DNA from 3 places in the Streptomyces sp. RK62 genome. Region 2 is predicted to be linked to each of the others. Evidence: riboswitches for the same ligand, from Rfam matches in the RefSeq annotation. Region 2 holds a riboswitch; each other region holds the start of a gene.
The links. Region 2 has a riboswitch for thiamine pyrophosphate ahead of thiC (phosphomethylpyrimidine synthase ThiC). Riboswitches for the same ligand answer to the same signal wherever they lie in the genome.
Positions count from the first base shown of each region.

Region 1 (5,483 bases), on a different contig from region 2:
GACGGCGTCGAGCACCGCCCGCCCACCGAAGCGGACCGTCGCGCCCTCGAGGCTCAGCAGCATCTAGAACTCCCCCGTCCGGTCGGTGCGCAGCCGCTCCAGCACGAGGAGCGCCACCGCGCACACCACCATCAGCACCGTCGAAAGGGCCATCGCCTGGCCGTAGTTGAGGTCGCCCGCCCGCCCCAGCAGCCGGGCCACGGCGACCGGCAGCGTCGGGTTGTCGGGCCGTGCGATGAACACGGTCGCGCCGAACTCGCCGAGCGACACGGCGAAGGCGAACCCGGCCGCGATCAGCAGCGCCCGCCGCACCATCGGCAGGTCGATCTCCCGCCACACCCGCCACGGCGAGGCGCCGAGCACCGCGGCCGCCTCCCGCAGCCGGTCGTCGACGGCCCGCAGCACGGGCAGCATGGTCCGTACGACGAACGGCACCCCGACCAGCGCCTGCGCGAGCGGCACCAGGATCCAGCTGCTGCGGAGGTCGAGCGGCGGCTCGTCCAGGGAGATCAGGAACCCGAATCCGACGGTCACCGCGGACACCCCGAGCGGCAGCATCAGCAGCGCGTCGAAGCCCCGCACGAACCGGCCCGCGTCACGCCGGGTCAGCGCGGCCGCCGCGAGTCCGCCGACCAGCACGGCGATGAGGGTGGCGACGACGGCGTACTCGAGCGAGTTGCCGATCGCCTCGATCGGGGCGACGAGGAAGACCCCGCCGTCGGCCTCGGTGAGCGCCCGGTAGTAGCCGAGGTCCGGCGCGTCGAGCGACCGCTGCACCAGCACGGCCAGCGGCAGCAGCAGGAGTACGACGATGACGGCCAGGACGCCGGCCAGCAGCGCCCACTGCCCGGCCCCGCGCGGCCGCCGCGAGGTCAGGGCCGCGTCGACCAGCCGCAGGGTGCTCTCCCGCCGCCGTACGGTCCACGCGTGCACGGCGAGGATCGCGCCGACCGCCACGAACTGCACGATCGTCAGCACGGCGGCCGTGGACAGGTCGAAGATCTCCGAGGTCTGCCGGTAGATCTCCACCTCCAGGGTGGAGAACGCCGGCCCGCCGAGGATCTGCACGACGCCGAACGACGTGAAGGTGAACAGGAAGACCATGAGCACGGCGGCGGCCACGGCGGGCCCGAGCGCCGGCAGGGTGACGGTCCGCCAGGCGGTCCACCGGGACGCCCCCAGCATCCGCGCGGCCTCCTCCTGCCGGGGGTCCAGCTGCGCCCACAGCCCGCCCACCGTGCGTACGACGACGGCGTAGTTGAAGAAGACGTGCGCGAGCAGGATCGCCCACACGGTCGTGTCGAGCCGTACGCCCCACAGCTCGTCGAGCAGCCCGCCGCGGCCGACGAGCGCGAGGAACGCGGTGCCGACGACGACGGTCGGCAGCACGAACGGCACGGTCACGACGGCCCGCAGGACCTGTTTGCCGGGGAAGTCGAAGCGGGCGAAGACATAGGCGCCGGGCAGCGCGATCAGCAGGGTGAGCGCGGTGGAGGCGAGGGCCTGCCAGGTGGTGAACCACAGCACGTGCCGGATGTCGGACTGCCCGAGCACGTCCCACAGCCGCCCGAACCGCCACACCCCGTCGACGTGCAGGCCGCGCGCCACGATCGCGGCGACCGGGTAGGCGAAGAACACCGCGAAGAACGCGACGGGCACGGCGACGAGACCGAGCCGCGCCGCCGCGCTCCGCGTACGGCGTCCCACTACCTCAGGACGAGCGAGGTCCACGACTTGACCCAGTCGTCACGATGGTCGGCGATCTTCGCCGGGTCCATGGTCTGGGGGTTCTCGGCCGCCGGCCCGAACTCCGTGAACTCCTCGGGCACCTGGGCGCCCTCGACCACGGGGTAGACGAACATGTTCAGCGGCATGTCGTCCTGGAACGTCTTGGACACCAGGAAGTCGATCAGGGCCTTGCCGCCCTCGGCGTTCTTGGCGTTGCTCAGCAGACCGGCGTACTCGAACTGCCGGAAGCAGGTGCCGTCCGCGACACCGGTCGGCGCGGTGGTCGGCCTAGGGTCGGCGTAGATGACCTCGGCGGGCGGCGAGGAGGCGTACGACACCACGAGCGGCCGGTCGCCCTTGGCCTTCTTGCCGCCGGCGGACCCGGAGAACTCCTCGTTGTAGGCCTGGTCCCAGCCGCTGACGACCTTGACGCCGTTGGCCTTCAGCTTCTTCCAGTAGTCCTGCCAGCCCTCGTCCCCGTACTTGGCGGCGGTCCCGAGCAGGAACCCGAGGCCGGGCGAGGAGGTGGAGGCGTTCTCGGTGACGAGGAGGTCCTTGTAGGCGGGCTTGATCAGGTCGTCGAACGAGGTCGGCGGGGCCAGCTTGTGCTTGCTGAAGTACGCCTTGTCGTAGTTGACGCAGATGTCGCCGGTGTCGACGGGCGTGACCCGGTGCTTGTCCTGGTCGACCCGGAACTCGGGCAGGATCCTGTCCGAGCCCTTGGCCTCGTACGGCTGGAACAGGCCGTTGTCGAGGGCGCGGGACAGCAGGGTGTTGTCGACGCCGAAGAAGACGTCGCCCTGCGGGTTGTCCTTGGTCAGGATGGCCTTGTTGACGGCCTCCCCGGCGTCGCCGTCCTCCAGGACCCGGACCTTGTAGCCGGACTGCTTCTCGAAGGCGGCGAGGACGTCCTTGGACACGGCCCACGAACTATGGCTGACCAGTGTGACGGTCTTGGAACCGCCGCCGCTGTCGTCCCCGCCGGACGACCCGCAGGCGGACAGCGTGACGAGCCCCAGCCCGACGGCCAGGACGGTGACCTTCTTGGTGATGCCCACTTGATTCCTCCTGGAGTGACCAGGAAGAGACGCGGCCCTGCCCGTGGCCCCGGGGGGCTAGGTCGTATCCGTAAAGTCGCGTCGTCCGCCCGGAGGGCGGGCCGAGCGGCGTCCGGTGCGTGCTCTCGGCGTGCCGGGCGGACTCCCGCGTACTGGTTGTACGCGGGTGGCCGGCCGGTGCGGCGAGAGTGCGTGCCGGACGTCGAACGGCAGACGGGACTTTGCGGACACGGCCTAGGGCAGGGCGCAACAGCTCGAGTGATGACCGATCTCCCTACCCAGAATGACCTGGGCCAGGTTCGGAGGGTCTGCGGCCGGTGCCGCACTCTCAGCGCTGTGGCGCTCCCCTGTCGGAATATGCAGATGTGTTGACGCCGGTCAGACTACCGCTCGGTGGCGGCGAGCTGACCACACGCCCCGTCGATCTCCTGACCACGGGTGTCCCGGATCGTCACCGGTACACCGTGGGCGGCGATGGCCTCGACGAACGCCTTCTCGTCCTCGGGCCGCGAGGCGGTCCACTTCGACCCCGGAGTCGGGTTCAGCGGAATCAGATTCACGTGCACGGGCTTGCCCTTGAGCAGCCGCCCGAGCCGGTCACCGCGCCAGGCCTGGTCGTTGATGTCCCGGATGAGCGCGTACTCGATGGACAGCCGGCGCCCGGACCGGGCCGCGTACTCCCACCCGGCGTCCAGCACCTCCCGCACCTTCCACCGCGTGTTCACGGGGACGAGGGTGTCCCGCAGCTCGTCGTCGGGCGCGTGCAGCGAGATCGCGAGCCGGCACTTGAACCCCTCATCGGCGAACCGATGAATGGCAGGCACCAGCCCGACCGTCGAAACGGTGATCCCCCGCTGCGAAAGCCCCAGCCCGTCGGGCTCCGGATCGGTGAGCCGCCGAATGGCCCCGACGACCCGCTTGTAGTTGGCGAGCGGCTCGCCCATCCCCATGAAGACGATGTTGGACAGCCGAGCGGGCCCACCGGGCACATCCCCGTCCCGCAGCGCCCGCATCCCATCGACGATCTGATGAACGATCTCAGCGGTCGACAGATTACGATCCAGCCCAGCCTGTCCCGTAGCGCAGAAGGGACAGTTCATCCCACACCCGGCCTGCGAGCTGATGCACATGGTCACCCGGTCCGGGTACCGCATCAGCACCGACTCGACGAGCGTCCCGTCGAACAGCCGCCACAGCGTCTTACGCGTGGTCCCCTGGTCGGTCGACAGATGCCGCACGACGGTCATCAGCTCGGGCAGCAACTCGTCCCGCAGCTTGGCACGCGACCCGGCGGGGATGTCGGTCCACTGCTCCGGATCGTGCGCGTACCGCGCGAAGTAGTGCTGCGACAGCTGCTTGGCACGAAACGGCTTCTCGCCGATCGCGGCGACGGCGTCCTTGCGCTCACCGGGCGTGAGATCGGCAAGATGCCGCGGCGGCTTCTTGGCTCCGCGCGGGGCGACGAATGTGAGTTCTCCGGGTGCAGGCATAACCCTTCCAGTGTGGCAGATCATCTGCGAAGGCCAGGCGGGAGCGGGATGGAGGCGTAGGTGCATGCCGATGACCGCCCTTGATCGCCACCTGCGACACGGTCGGAGGACGAGATGTTGCTGCCCTGATCACACGAGAAGAGGCTGAGCGGGACGTCACCGGATCTCTGCGCGCGGACGAGACCGCGCCGGTCGTGGTGGACGGAGGGAGCGCGTGCGATGAGGGTCATGCTGAGAGCGCATCTGGACACCCAGATCTCGAATGAGGCGCTCAAGAACGGCACGCTGCCGCAGATCATGCAGTCGATGACGGAACGACTCAAGCCTGAGGCTGCCTACTTCGGGCCCAGCGAAGGCGGGCGGTCCTGCACCTTCGTCTTCGACATGCAGGACAGTTCACTGCTGCCCACGATCACGGAACCACTCCTCGAGGGACTCGGCGCGAAGATCGAGATCCAGCCGGTGATGAACAGCGAAGACCTGCAGAAGGGTCTTGCCGCGCTGCAACGGGGGTGACCTCTTCGGCCGCCCACAACGCTCGATCCGCCGCAACGGGTGCCGGCCGCGTCTGCTCGGCGCTCCAGTCACTCGCCGAGGAGCTTGAGCTGGTACCTGGCGGTGAGTTCGGCGACCCACTCGTCGGAGAACCCGAGACCGTACTGCTCGCCCAGCTCGGCCCGGCGCTGGAGGAACTCGGCAGGATCGGAGGCCGTCTCGCCGGCCGTGCCCAGTGCGGCGAAGAACCCCTCGAAGCCCGCGGGGGAGATGATCTCCAGGATCCTCGCCGGTTCCGGGCCGGCGTTCCAGAAGGTGTGCAGGATGCCTCGCGGTTTGAGGATGTACGAGCCCGGACCCGCCGTGGCCTCCTCGTCGCCCACTCGTGCGCCGACCCTGCCCTGCAGGACGTACGAGAACTCGTCCTCACGGCTGTGAACGTGCGGCGGTACGAGACGGCCCGGCTCGATGGGGTGCTCGACGATCGAGAACTGGCTGCCGGTCTCCTCGCCCCGGATCTTGAAGTCGACTCCTATGCCCGCTAGCCAGATCGACTTGCCCTCGTCCGGTTCGACTACGAAACGGAGAGCCCCCATAACGGCCTCCCAGGTGTCGGTTGTGCCGTCCTCTGCAACCCTATGACCGATTCATAGGAGGCGCCCTCCGTGCCGCCCCCGCGCCCCGCTCCCCCGCGTAAATCGCTGTGCGGCCG
Region 1 is NZ_JAGPYD010000002.1:521,968-527,450, reverse strand. Features, by position in the region: gene KBY32_RS06160 (ABC transporter ATP-binding protein) at 1-63, opposite strand, end outside; gene KBY32_RS06155 (iron ABC transporter permease) at 64-1,731, opposite strand; gene KBY32_RS06150 (thiamine ABC transporter substrate binding subunit) at 1,707-2,786, opposite strand; TPP riboswitch at 3,040-3,145, opposite strand; gene rlmN (23S rRNA (adenine(2503)-C(2))-methyltransferase RlmN) at 3,170-4,276, opposite strand; gene KBY32_RS06140 (DUF3303 family protein) at 4,496-4,792, shown strand; gene KBY32_RS06135 (cupin domain-containing protein) at 4,861-5,367, opposite strand.
Region 1: it holds a riboswitch for thiamine pyrophosphate, as region 2 does, so the genes downstream of both, KBY32_RS06150 (thiamine ABC transporter substrate binding subunit) here and thiC (phosphomethylpyrimidine synthase ThiC) in region 2, are expected to answer to the same signal.

Region 2 (5,483 bases):
TTCGGAGATGGGCACGAAGCCGACCGGGGAAGCGCGATGATCGCGATTCCGTCCGGCTGCGCTACCGCCAGACGGCTGCCGTCCGGATGAAGCGCAGCCACCGGCGTCGGTACGTGGGTCACCCCGTAGCTGCCGACTCGCGATGAGACGACGACCTCCGGCCACTCCGCGAGAACGGCTCCGGTGGCCACGTCGATCAGCCGCGGGTACTCGCACAGCGCGATGACGCGATCGCCATGTCCGATGAGTGTGCCCATCGGAACCTCAAGCCGGTGCCTGTGCAGCCATTTCCGCTCAGAGATCGACCAGACGCCCAACTGCTCTGGCCCCAGCACTCCCAGGTCACCCTCGTCGGCTTCGGCTTCGCCCGTCGCCACCGCCAGGCGATCGCCGTCGAGCCAGCAGGCGGCGTCGATCTCGGCGTCCGCCCAGCTCCCCGGTGGCAACAGGCCCTCGTCGTCGAGCACGGCCGGTTCTGTCAGTGCCCGTTCGAGGTCGTACACCCGGGCGATCCCGAACGGACTCCACAGCCAGCCGGCCGAGAGGAGGTGCTTGCCGTCGGTGCTCATGGCGAGTCTGGAATGGAAGACGTCGATCGGCGTCCGCTCGCCATGAGTGAGCCGCTTACCCGTTGCCACATCCTCGACCTCGATGACCTCATAGGCCTCGGGGCAGTGCACGAGCACCTCCCGACCGTCGGCCAGCGCGCCGAGCGCCACCGGGTAGTCGAAGTCCTCGGCGTGGTAGTGGCTCCGGTTGAGCTCACGAACGATCCGCTGTCCGTCGAGGAGCAGGGCTTTCGTCCCCCGCTCGGTGTACGTGACGGTGTACCGGCCGGACGGTGAGACGACGGCCCGGTCGAAGGGGTACGCGTACAGCTGCCGTGACTGGTGCTCGGCGCCGTCGGATGTCCAGCGCCGTCCCCCATCCACTCTGTCGACGAGGTCGTCCCCGTCCCACATCAACGACCGCACCTTGCCGGTCGCCTGCCACCGCACCACCTCGGTGCTGTCCATCGTTGCCCTCCACACGCGGACGTAGGCCGTACGTCCTCGACGCATCATGGTGGAGCAACCACGGTCGCGTCGCCGCATTACGGATCGACTCGGGCCCGCGAACTCCGTGGGGCGCGGGCCCGAGTCGTCGTTCCGGGTGCTGGGTCAGTCCGCCAGGGGCAGGTACACCCTGTTGCCCGCTGCCGCGAACTCCTTCGACTTCTGGGCCATGCCCTGTTCGATCTCGCCCTCGATCTCCTCCTGGGTGCCGCCGTGCCGGCGGCGAATGTCCTGGGAGATCTTCATCGAGCAGAACTTCGGTCCGCACATGGAGCAGAAGTGGGCCGTCTTGGCCGGCTCCGCCGGGAGCGTCTCGTCGTGGAACTCGCGGGCCGTGTCCGGGTCGAGCGCCAGGTTGAACTGGTCCTCCCAGCGGAACTCGAAGCGGGCGTCGGACAGCGCGTCGTCCCACTCCTGCGCGCCGGGGTGGCCCTTGGCGAGGTCGGCCGCGTGCGCGGCGATCTTGTAGGTGATGACGCCGGTCTTGACGTCGTCGCGGTTGGGCAGGCCCAGGTGCTCCTTGGGCGTCACGTAGCAGAGCATCGCGGTGCCCCACCAGGCGATCATCGCGGCGCCGATGCCCGACGTGATGTGGTCGTAGGCCGGAGCCACATCCGTCGTTAGCGGGCCGAGCGTGTAGAACGGGGCCTCCTCGCAGATCTCCTGCTGGAGGTCGATGTTCTCCTTGATCTTGTGCATCGGGACATGACCGGGGCCCTCGATCATGGTCTGCACGTTGAACCGCTTGGCGATGGTGTTGAGCTCCCCGAGCGTCCTCAACTCCGCGAACTGCGCCTCGTCGTTGGCGTCCGCGATCGACCCCGGCCGCAGGCCGTCGCCGAGGGAGTACGTCACGTCGTAGGCGGCGAGGATCTCGCAGAGCTCCTCGAAGTTCTCGTACAGGAAGCTCTCCTTGTGGTGCGCGAGGCACCACGCGGCCATGATCGAGCCGCCGCGCGAGACGATGCCCGTCTTTCGGTTCGCGGTGAGCGGCACGTACGGCAGGCGCACGCCCGCATGGACCGTCATGTAGTCCACGCCCTGCTCGGCCTGCTCGATGACCGTGTCCTTGTAGATCTCCCAGGTCAGTTCCTCGGCCTTGCCGTCGACCTTCTCCAGCGCCTGGTAGAGCGGCACCGTGCCGATGGGCACAGGGGAGTTGCGCAGCACCCACTCGCGGGTGGTGTGAATGTTGCGGCCGGTGGAGAGGTCCATGACCGTGTCGGCGCCCCAGCGGGTCGCCCAGGTCATCTTCTCGACCTCCTCCTCGATGGAGGATGTCACGGCGGAGTTACCGATGTTGGCGTTGACCTTCACCAGGAACCGCTTGCCGATGATCATCGGCTCGATCTCCGGGTGGTTGACGTTGGCGGGCAGAACCGCCCGGCCCGCGGCGATCTCCTCACGGACCACCTCGGGGTCGACGTTCTCCCGGATCGCCACGAACTCCATCTCAGGAGTGATCTCCCCGCGACGGGCGTACGCAAGCTGCGTGACCGCCCGGCCGTCACGGCTGCGCCGGGGCTGACGCGGCCGTCCCGGGAACACCGCGTCGAGGTTGCGCAGACCTCCGCGCGGCGCCGTGTGCTTGATGCCGTCGTCCTCGGGCCGGACGGGCCGGCCCGCGTACTCCGCGGTGTCCCCGCGGGCGATGATCCAGTTCTCCCGCAGCGGAGGCAGCCCCCGACGGACGTCGGTCTCGGCGGCTGGATCGGTGTACGGGCCCGAGGTGTCATACAGCGTGACCGACTGCCCGTTGGTGAGGTGCACCTGGCGGACCGGCACCCGCAGATCGGGGCGTGAGCCCTCGACATACGCCTTGTGCCAGCCGATGGACTTCCCGGCCTCGGTGGAGGATTCGCTCTGCACGGGCGTTTCGTCCTGGTTCGAGGCAGGCGTGCGCGCGTCCTTGATGGTCATGAGACCTACTCCCTACGCCGGCATTACCCGGTAACAGGTTCGGCGGTCGACGCAGCGATATCCGTCTGCCGATGTTTCATGTGAAACATCGCTGGGACGGAGGTCAGCGCCCTCTCAGCCCGGTGCTCCGAGCTCCCGCGTGTACAAAGGTGGTTCTACGCTAACGTCAGTTCGGGCGCGGTGAACAGAGGGCCCCCGCCGTTCTTGCGATGATCGCAGGGTGACCACGATGCATGAACCTCCGTTCCCTCCGCCCGAACCGCGCCGAGACTCAGGCCCCGACAACGGCACCGCACAACGCAACGACCGTCAGGGCGGCTGGAGTTCGGGAGCGCCCGGAGGCGGCTCCGACGGCGGACACGGGCACGACCCCGGTCACGGGCATGGTTCCGGGCCCGGCTCCGGCTCCGGTCATGGGCACGGTCATGGGCATGGGCATGGGCATGGGCACAGCCACTCCCACGGTCCGGCCGCTCCGGTCTCCCGTCATCTGCGCAAGGTCATCGCGGCCGTCCTGATCCCGTTCGCCGCCGCGGTCGTGGTCGGCCTCGCCGTGCTCTGGCCGGGCGGCGCCCCGGCGCACGAGCGCACCGGGGTCGGCTTCGACCGGCAGACCCAGCAGGCCACGGTCACCAAGGTGGTCGAGCTGAGCTGCAAGGAGGTGGGCGCCGGAGGAGTACCGCCGACCGGCGACACCTCCACCCCCTCGGGCTCCTCCGCGGTGCGCGAGGAGAGCGGCACCTGCAAAAAGGCGACGATCCGCGTCGACACGGGGAAGGACAAGGGCCGTACGTTCACGGAGGTCGTCCAGCCCGACCAGTCACGGCAGTTGAGCGAGGGCCAGGAGGTCGTGGTCGCCTACGAGCCCTCCGCTCCCAAGGACCTCCAGTACGCGGTCACGGACGTCAACCGGCGCGTCCCGCTGTCGGTGCTCGCCGGGATCTTCGCCGTCGCCGTCGTACTCGTCGGACGGCTGCGGGGCGTCATGGCCCTGGTCTCCCTGGCGATCAGCTTCCTGCTGCTCAACTTCTTCATCCTGCCGGCGATCCTGCAGGGCTCGAACCCGCTGGTGGTCGCCGTGGTGGGAGCGAGCGCCATCATGCTCATCGCGCTCTATCTGTGTCACGGTCCATCGGCACGGACGTCCGTCGCGGTCCTCGGCACCCTGATCTCGCTCCTGCTGATCGGCGTCCTGGGCTCGGTGTTCATCGACTGGGCCGCGCTGACCGGCAACACCGACGACAACACCGGCCTCATCCACGGCCTGTACCCGTCGATCGACATGAGCGGACTGCTGCTGGCCGGGATCATCATCGGCTCGCTCGGTGTGCTCGACGACGTGACGGTCACCCAGACCTCCGCGGTCTGGGAGCTGCACGAGGCCAACCCCACGATGGGCTGGCGCGGGCTGTACCGGGCCGGTATCCGCATCGGACGCGACCACATCGCGTCCGTCGTCAACACCCTCGTCCTCGCCTACGCGGGTGCCGCACTGCCCTTGCTGCTGCTCTTCTCCATCGCCCAGAGCGGTGTCGGCACGGTCGCCAACAGCGAGTTGGTGGCCGAGGAGATCGTGCGCACGCTGGTGGGCTCCATCGGACTCGTCGCCTCCGTGCCGGTGACCACGGCCCTGGCCGCCCTGGTGGTGTCGGCCGACCGACCCGAGCCCGGCAGGGCGCCGGCGCCTGCGGGGGCCCAGCCGGCCGTTGCGGGCACCGCACCGGCCATGGGACGGAGTACACGGGGTGGACGGGGTCGGCGCCGCAAGCGGTGAGGCGCCGGCGTGAGGCGCCCCGTCAGGCGCCCTCGAGGGGCATCCCGAGAGCCGTCCCATGAGGTGCCCCACCTCCGCTGAAGCGTTACGCCACCCCCACCCCCCGCCGCCACGCGACACGTCAGCCCGCGCTCTGCTCCTCCGCCAGGATGCGGTCCAGGGCCTCGTCGAGATGCGCGTCGAAGTCGGCGAGCGCCCCCTCCTGTCCGAGCGGTACCAGCTTGTCGGTGCGGTCCAGGAAGGCCACGAGCGGGGCGACGGAGGAACGGAACAGCGCCTGGTCCAGGCCCACCTGGAGCCGGATCAGCACATCGCCGAGGGTGTCGGACCCGGCCGGTGAGACCCGTACATCGCCTTCCCCGCAGGGCCGGCCCACCCCGTCGACCAGCAGCTCGCGGCCGAAGGCCCAGGTGACCGGGGCGTCACCGGGCAGATGGAAGGTGAGCCGCACGGCGTAGGGATCACAGCACTCGTAGCGCAGTTCGACCGGGATGCGGAAGGAGAGCTCCTCGGAGACGAGAAAGCTCATCATGACCTCTGCCTGTACGGACTCGCGCATCGCCTACCCCGTCGGTTGCCTTCGACTGGCCGGGACGACCCCGACACTGGTGGAATCTTGCTGAACGTACACGAGAGATCACAAGGAGTGAGTTTTCAGATACTGATAGAGAGCGCGAGTGACCCCAGAAGCCGGCCGATCTCGACCTGGAGCTGACGCACCGCCGACGGCAACC
Region 2 is NZ_JAGPYD010000007.1:170,205-175,687, forward strand. Features, by position in the region: gene KBY32_RS15355 (hypothetical protein) at 1-1,016, opposite strand, end outside; gene thiC (phosphomethylpyrimidine synthase ThiC) at 1,161-2,975, opposite strand; TPP riboswitch at 2,968-3,124, opposite strand; gene KBY32_RS15365 (YibE/F family protein) at 3,196-4,749, shown strand; gene KBY32_RS15370 (SsgA family sporulation/cell division regulator) at 4,871-5,308, opposite strand; gene KBY32_RS15375 (helix-turn-helix domain-containing protein) at 5,404-5,483, opposite strand, start outside.

Region 3 (5,483 bases), on a different contig from region 2:
GTGGTTGGCTCGCTCACCCGCTCACCATAGACACTCGTCGTCAGCTCGGGTTCCGGCCCCGGCCGCGGCGCATGGCGAGGAGCGCGCCCGCACCCATGGCCACCGCCGCGGCGGCCACACCCGTGAGCGGCAGCGCCGAGGAGCCGGTGTCCGCCAGTTCGCCGCCGTTCGAGTCGTCGCCACCCGTCGACGACGACCCGCCGGCCGAGCCGCCCGTGGAACCGCCTGACGAGCCTCCCGTGGAGCCGGCCGACCCGCCGCCCGTCACGTCCAGGGTGATGTCGGCCTTGTCGTTGGCCTTGTCGGGGTCGAACGAGCGGCGTTCGGGGCTCAGCGCGATCGAGCCCTTGGCGCCGGCGATCCGCTTGTCGATCCTCAGCTTGAAGGTGTATTCCATCTGGGCGTCCTCGGGCATGTTCATACCGAGGTGTGCGGGGCAGTTGTACGTCCCGCCCTTGTCGTGGCAGTAGTAGTCACGCTTGACCACCGACGTTCCGGCGGGAAGCTTGATGAGGACGTGGACGCCCGGCACCTCGCCCTCCTCCAGGAGCCAGGCGGGCCCGGCGTTGGCGAACCTCACCTTCATCGTCACCGTGTCACCGGCCCTCCCGCTCAGCGCGGCACCCGTCACGCGATAGTCGGCCGTGTTGACAGTGGTGACCGGCACGTGGACGTACTTCGCGGAACCCGCGCCACCGGCCGGCCCCTCGACCAGTTTCACCGCCGGCGCGGTCCCCGGCACCGACGGCTCTCCGTTCTCGTCGTCCGACGGGGCGTCCCCGTACCCGACACGCAGCCGCAGCCTGTCGTGGTACGCGCGGTCCAGTGCCTCGACCCGGAGAGGCTTCCCGGGCGTGAGCACGACGCCCGGCTCCACCGCCTGGTCGTACGCGCACGTCGCGGTCCAGTACTCGGGCATCTCGTCGTAGGACCTGACGTGCTGCACACGGCAGTTGGAGGGGACGTCCACGAGGTCGAGCCCCCGGGTGACGGAGTAGGAGACCCACGCCGTCCGGGCGGTCACGGTGCCCTTGTTCGCCACGGTGACCGGCAGGTCGAACGTGCTCCCCGGCCGCAGCCCGTGGACCGGCTCGACTCCGCCGAGGACCAGGTCGGGCGCGGCTTCCTCGCCGAAGGCGGCGGGAGCCGCGGCCAGCACGATCAGGCCGGCGACGACAGCGGCACTTGGGGCACGACGGCTGTGCGGGGGTCTGTGCATGGCAGATCCTCTGCTGGGACGCGGGCGGACGGACGGCGCCCACCGGGGAACAGTCCTTGGACCGCTAGACCCCTGCCGGCCGGCAACGGTTGTACGTCCCGCACATGACGGACCGTCAGTCGGATGCGAGGACCTGCTCCACCACGCTGGTGCCGCTGCCCTGCTGCGACTCCCACTCCCAGGTCTCCGCCAGACGCACGCGCCCGTCCGGGAGTTCGCCCACCGTGGACACGCAGTGCCCGGAGGAGGTCGTGCCGTCCCGCTTCAGCTGCACGTACCGGAAGTCGAGGCGGTCGCCGTCCCGGGTGCCGACGAGGTGCCCGCGTACGACGTCGCCGCCGCTGTACTCGGCCCAGATCACGCCGTCCCGCTCGTGGTACGTGAACCGGGTGCGCGTCCCCACCTGCCCCGGTGCCTGGTCGGCGACGGGGGCGAGGACGAGACCGTCGAGTGAGCGGGCCATGCGGGGAGGCTCCCTTACCGATACCGGGGACTGCGGGCTAGGGTGGCCACCGTAGAGCACTCGCGGGAGCCCGGACGCACCGGGCTGAGAGGGAGGCTGGCGGCCTCCGACCGTACGAACCTGATCCGGGTCATGCCGGCGAAGGGAGGGGCTGGACGCCCATGTCGCGTACGCGTACCTCAGACGTCCTCGTCGTGGGGGGCGGGATCATCGGCCTGGTCACGGCGTGGCGGGCCGCGCAACGCGGGTTCGCCACCGCCGTGGTGGACCCGGAGCCGGGCGGCGGGGCCGCCCGGGTGGCGGCCGGGATGCTGGCCGCGGTCACCGAACTGCACTACGGCGAGCAGACCCTGCTCGGCCTGAACCTCGACTCGGCCCGCCGCTATCCGGACTTCGCGGCCGAGCTCACCGACCTCACCGGACACGCCCTCGGCTACCGCAGGTGCGGCACGCTCGCCGTCGCGCTGGACGCGGACGACCGCGCGCATCTGCGCGAGCTGCACGCCCTGCAGAGCCGTTCGGGGCTGGACTCGGAGTGGCTGACGGGCCGGGAGTGCCGGCGCCTGGAGCCGATGCTGGCGCCCGGGGTGCGCGGCGGGCTGCGGGTGGACGGCGACCACCAGATCGACCCGCGGCGGCTCACCGGGGCGCTGCTGGCCGCCTGCGAGCGGGCCGGCGTCACCTTCCACCGGACCTGGGCCGAGCGCCTGGACGTCACCGCGGACCGGGCCACCGGGGTCACCACCACGGACGGCAGCCGGCTGGCCGCGGACCGGGTGGTCCTCGCGGCGGGCAGCCTGAGCGGCCGGCTCGCGGGCGTCCCCGACGCCGTACGGCCGCCGGTGCGGCCCGTGAAGGGGCAGGTGCTGCGGCTGACCGTGCCCAAGGGCCTCGCGCCGTTCCTGAGCCGGACGGTGCGGGCGGTGGTGCGCGGCAGCCAGGTGTATCTGGTGCCGCGCGAGAACGGCGAGCTGGTCGTCGGCGCGACGAGCGAGGAACTGGGCTGGGACACCACGGTGACCGCCGGCGGTGTGTACGAGCTGCTGCGGGACGCCCACGAGCTGGTGCCCGGCATCACCGAGCTGCCGCTGACCGAGACCCGGGCGGGCCTGCGCCCGGCCTCCCCCGACAACGCGCCGCTGCTCGGCCCGACCGCGCTGGACGGGCTGCTGCTCGCCACCGGGCACGGCCGCAACGGCGTACTGCTCGCCCCGGTCACCGGGGACGTCCTGGCGCACGTCCTGACCTCCGGTGAACTGCCGGACGTGGCCCGTGACTTCACCCCGCTGCGGTTCGCCGCCGTCCGCGAGGAGCAGCCCGCATGAACATCTCGCTCAACGGCGAGCGGCGCCGGGTCGACCCCGGTACGGCGCTCGACACCGCCGTACGGCTGCTCACGCGGGCCCCCTCCGGGGTGGCCGCCGCCCTGAACGAGACCGTCGTCCCGCGCGCGCAGTGGCCGTCGACGCCGCTGCGCGAGGGGGACCGCGTCGAGGTCCTGACCGCCGTGCAAGGAGGCTGACCCATGGCCGACGACCCCCTCGTCATCGGGGACCTGACCCTCATCTCCCGGCTGATCATGGGCACGGGCGGGGCGCCCAGCCTGGACGTCCTGGAGCGGGCGCTGGTGGCGTCCGGGACGGAGCTGACGACCGTCGCGATGCGCCGGGTGGACCCCTCGGTGCACGGCTCCGTCCTGTCGGTGCTGGACCGGCTCGGCATCCGGGTGCTGCCGAACACCGCGGGGTGCTTCACGGCGGGCGAGGCGGTGCTGACGGCCCGCCTCGCGCGCGAGGCGCTCGGCACGGACCTGGTGAAGCTGGAGGTCATCGCCGACGAGCGGACCCTGCTGCCCGACCCGGTCGAGCTGCTGGACGCGGCGGAGACGCTGGTGGACGACGGTTTCACGGTGCTCCCGTACACCAATGACGACCCGGTGCTGGCGCGGAAGCTGGAGGACGCCGGATGCGCGGCGATCATGCCGCTGGGCTCACCCATCGGCTCCGGGCTCGGCATCCGCAACCCGCACAACTTCCAGCTGATCGTGGAGCACGCGCGCGTGCCGGTGATCCTGGACGCGGGTGCCGGTACGGCCTCGGACGCGGCGCTCGCGATGGAGCTGGGCTGTGCCGGTGTGATGCTCGCCTCGGCGGTGACGCGGGCCCAGGAGCCGGTGCTGATGGCCGACGCGATGCGGCACGCGGTGGAGGCGGGCCGGCTGGCGCGCCGGGCGGGCCGCATTCCGAGGCGGCACTTCGCGGAGGCGTCCTCGCCGGTGGACGGACTGGCGCGGCTGGACCCGGAACGGCCCGCGTTCTGAACGTACGTTCGATCAAGGCGCCCGAAGGCTGAGGTGTCCGTCACAGGACGGTCGCAGTCCCGCCCCGATCCATGCGGGACCGGACGGGGTGTCGGTGTCGGCTCGTACACTCACCTGCGTGGATACGACCCTTCAGGACCCTCTGGTCGGGCAGGTGCTCGACGGCCGGTATCGCGTGGACGCGCGGATCGCGGTCGGCGGGATGGCCACGGTCTACCGGGCCCTGGACACCCGCCTCGACCGCGTGCTCGCGCTCAAGGTGATGCATCCGGCGCTGGCGGTGGACGGGGCGTTCGTCGAGCGGTTCATCCGGGAGGCGAAGTCCGTCGCCCGGCTGGCCCACCCGAACGTGGTGCAGGTCTTCGACCAGGGCACCGACGGGTCGTACGTCTATCTCGCGATGGAGTACATCGCGGGCTGCACCCTGCGCGACGTCCTGCGCGAGCGCGGGGCGCTCCAGCCGCGGGCCGCGCTCGACATCCTGGAGCCGGTGCTCGCCGCGCTCGGCGCCGCGCACCGTGCGGGGTTCGTGCACCGCGACATGAAGCCGGAGAACGTCCTGATAGGGGACGACGGCCGGGTGAAGGTCGCCGACTTCGGACTGGTGCGCTCGGTGGACACCGTGACCAGCACCACCGGCGCCGTCCTCGGCACCGTCTCGTATCTCGCGCCCGAGCAGATAGAGCAGCCGGGCGCCGCCGACGCCCGTGTCGACGTGTACGCGTGCGGGGTCGTCCTCTACGAGATGCTGACCGGCGAGAAGCCGCACGACGGGGACTCCCCCGCCGTGGTGCTCTACAAGCATCTGCACGAAGACGTGCCGCCGCCCTCCGCGGTGGTGCCGGGCCTGGCCTACGAGCTGGACGAGCTGGTCGCCTCCGCGACCGCCCGCACCCCGGGCGTCCGCCCGTACGACGCCGTGGCCCTCCTCGCGCAGGCCCGCGTGGCGCGCCAGGCGCTCACCGACGAGCAGCTGGACGCGATGCCCCCGCAGGCGCTGTCCGACGGGCACGACAACGCGGACGACCGTACGAGCGTGATCCCGCGCGGGCTGACCGTGCCCCGCCCGCTGCCGGTCGACGGGGACGAGCCCGTGCACCGGACCAGCCGTCTGGAGATGCCCCCGGCCCCGCCGGCCGGGCCGCCCCGCGCGCGCGCCTCGCGCCGGCCGCGCGGCCCGATGGTCGTGGTGGCCGCCGTGCTGCTGGCCCTCGGCCTCGGCGCGGGGATCTGGTACATCAACTCCGGGCAGTTCACCGAGGTCCCCCCGCTGCTGTCGAAGAGCGAGGCGCAGGCCAGGGACCGTCTGGAGCAGGACGGGCTGGACCTCGGCAAGGTGCGGCGGGCGTACAGCGACACCTTCGACCGCGGCACGGTCATGAGCACCGACCCGAAGCCGGGCGCCCGCATCCGGCAGAACGACTCCGTGGACCTGGTCGTCTCCCTCGGCCCGAAGACGGTGAAGGTGCCGGACCTCAGGG
Region 3 is NZ_JAGPYD010000013.1:165,814-171,296, reverse strand. Features, by position in the region: gene KBY32_RS25320 (hypothetical protein) at 41-1,219, opposite strand; gene KBY32_RS25315 (hypothetical protein) at 1,335-1,682, opposite strand; TPP riboswitch at 1,735-1,846, shown strand; gene thiO (glycine oxidase ThiO) at 1,844-3,007, shown strand; gene thiS (sulfur carrier protein ThiS) at 3,004-3,204, shown strand; gene KBY32_RS25300 (thiazole synthase) at 3,208-4,002, shown strand; gene pknB (Stk1 family PASTA domain-containing Ser/Thr kinase) at 4,121-5,483, shown strand, end outside.
Region 3: it holds a riboswitch for thiamine pyrophosphate, as region 2 does, so the genes downstream of both, thiO (glycine oxidase ThiO) here and thiC (phosphomethylpyrimidine synthase ThiC) in region 2, are expected to answer to the same signal.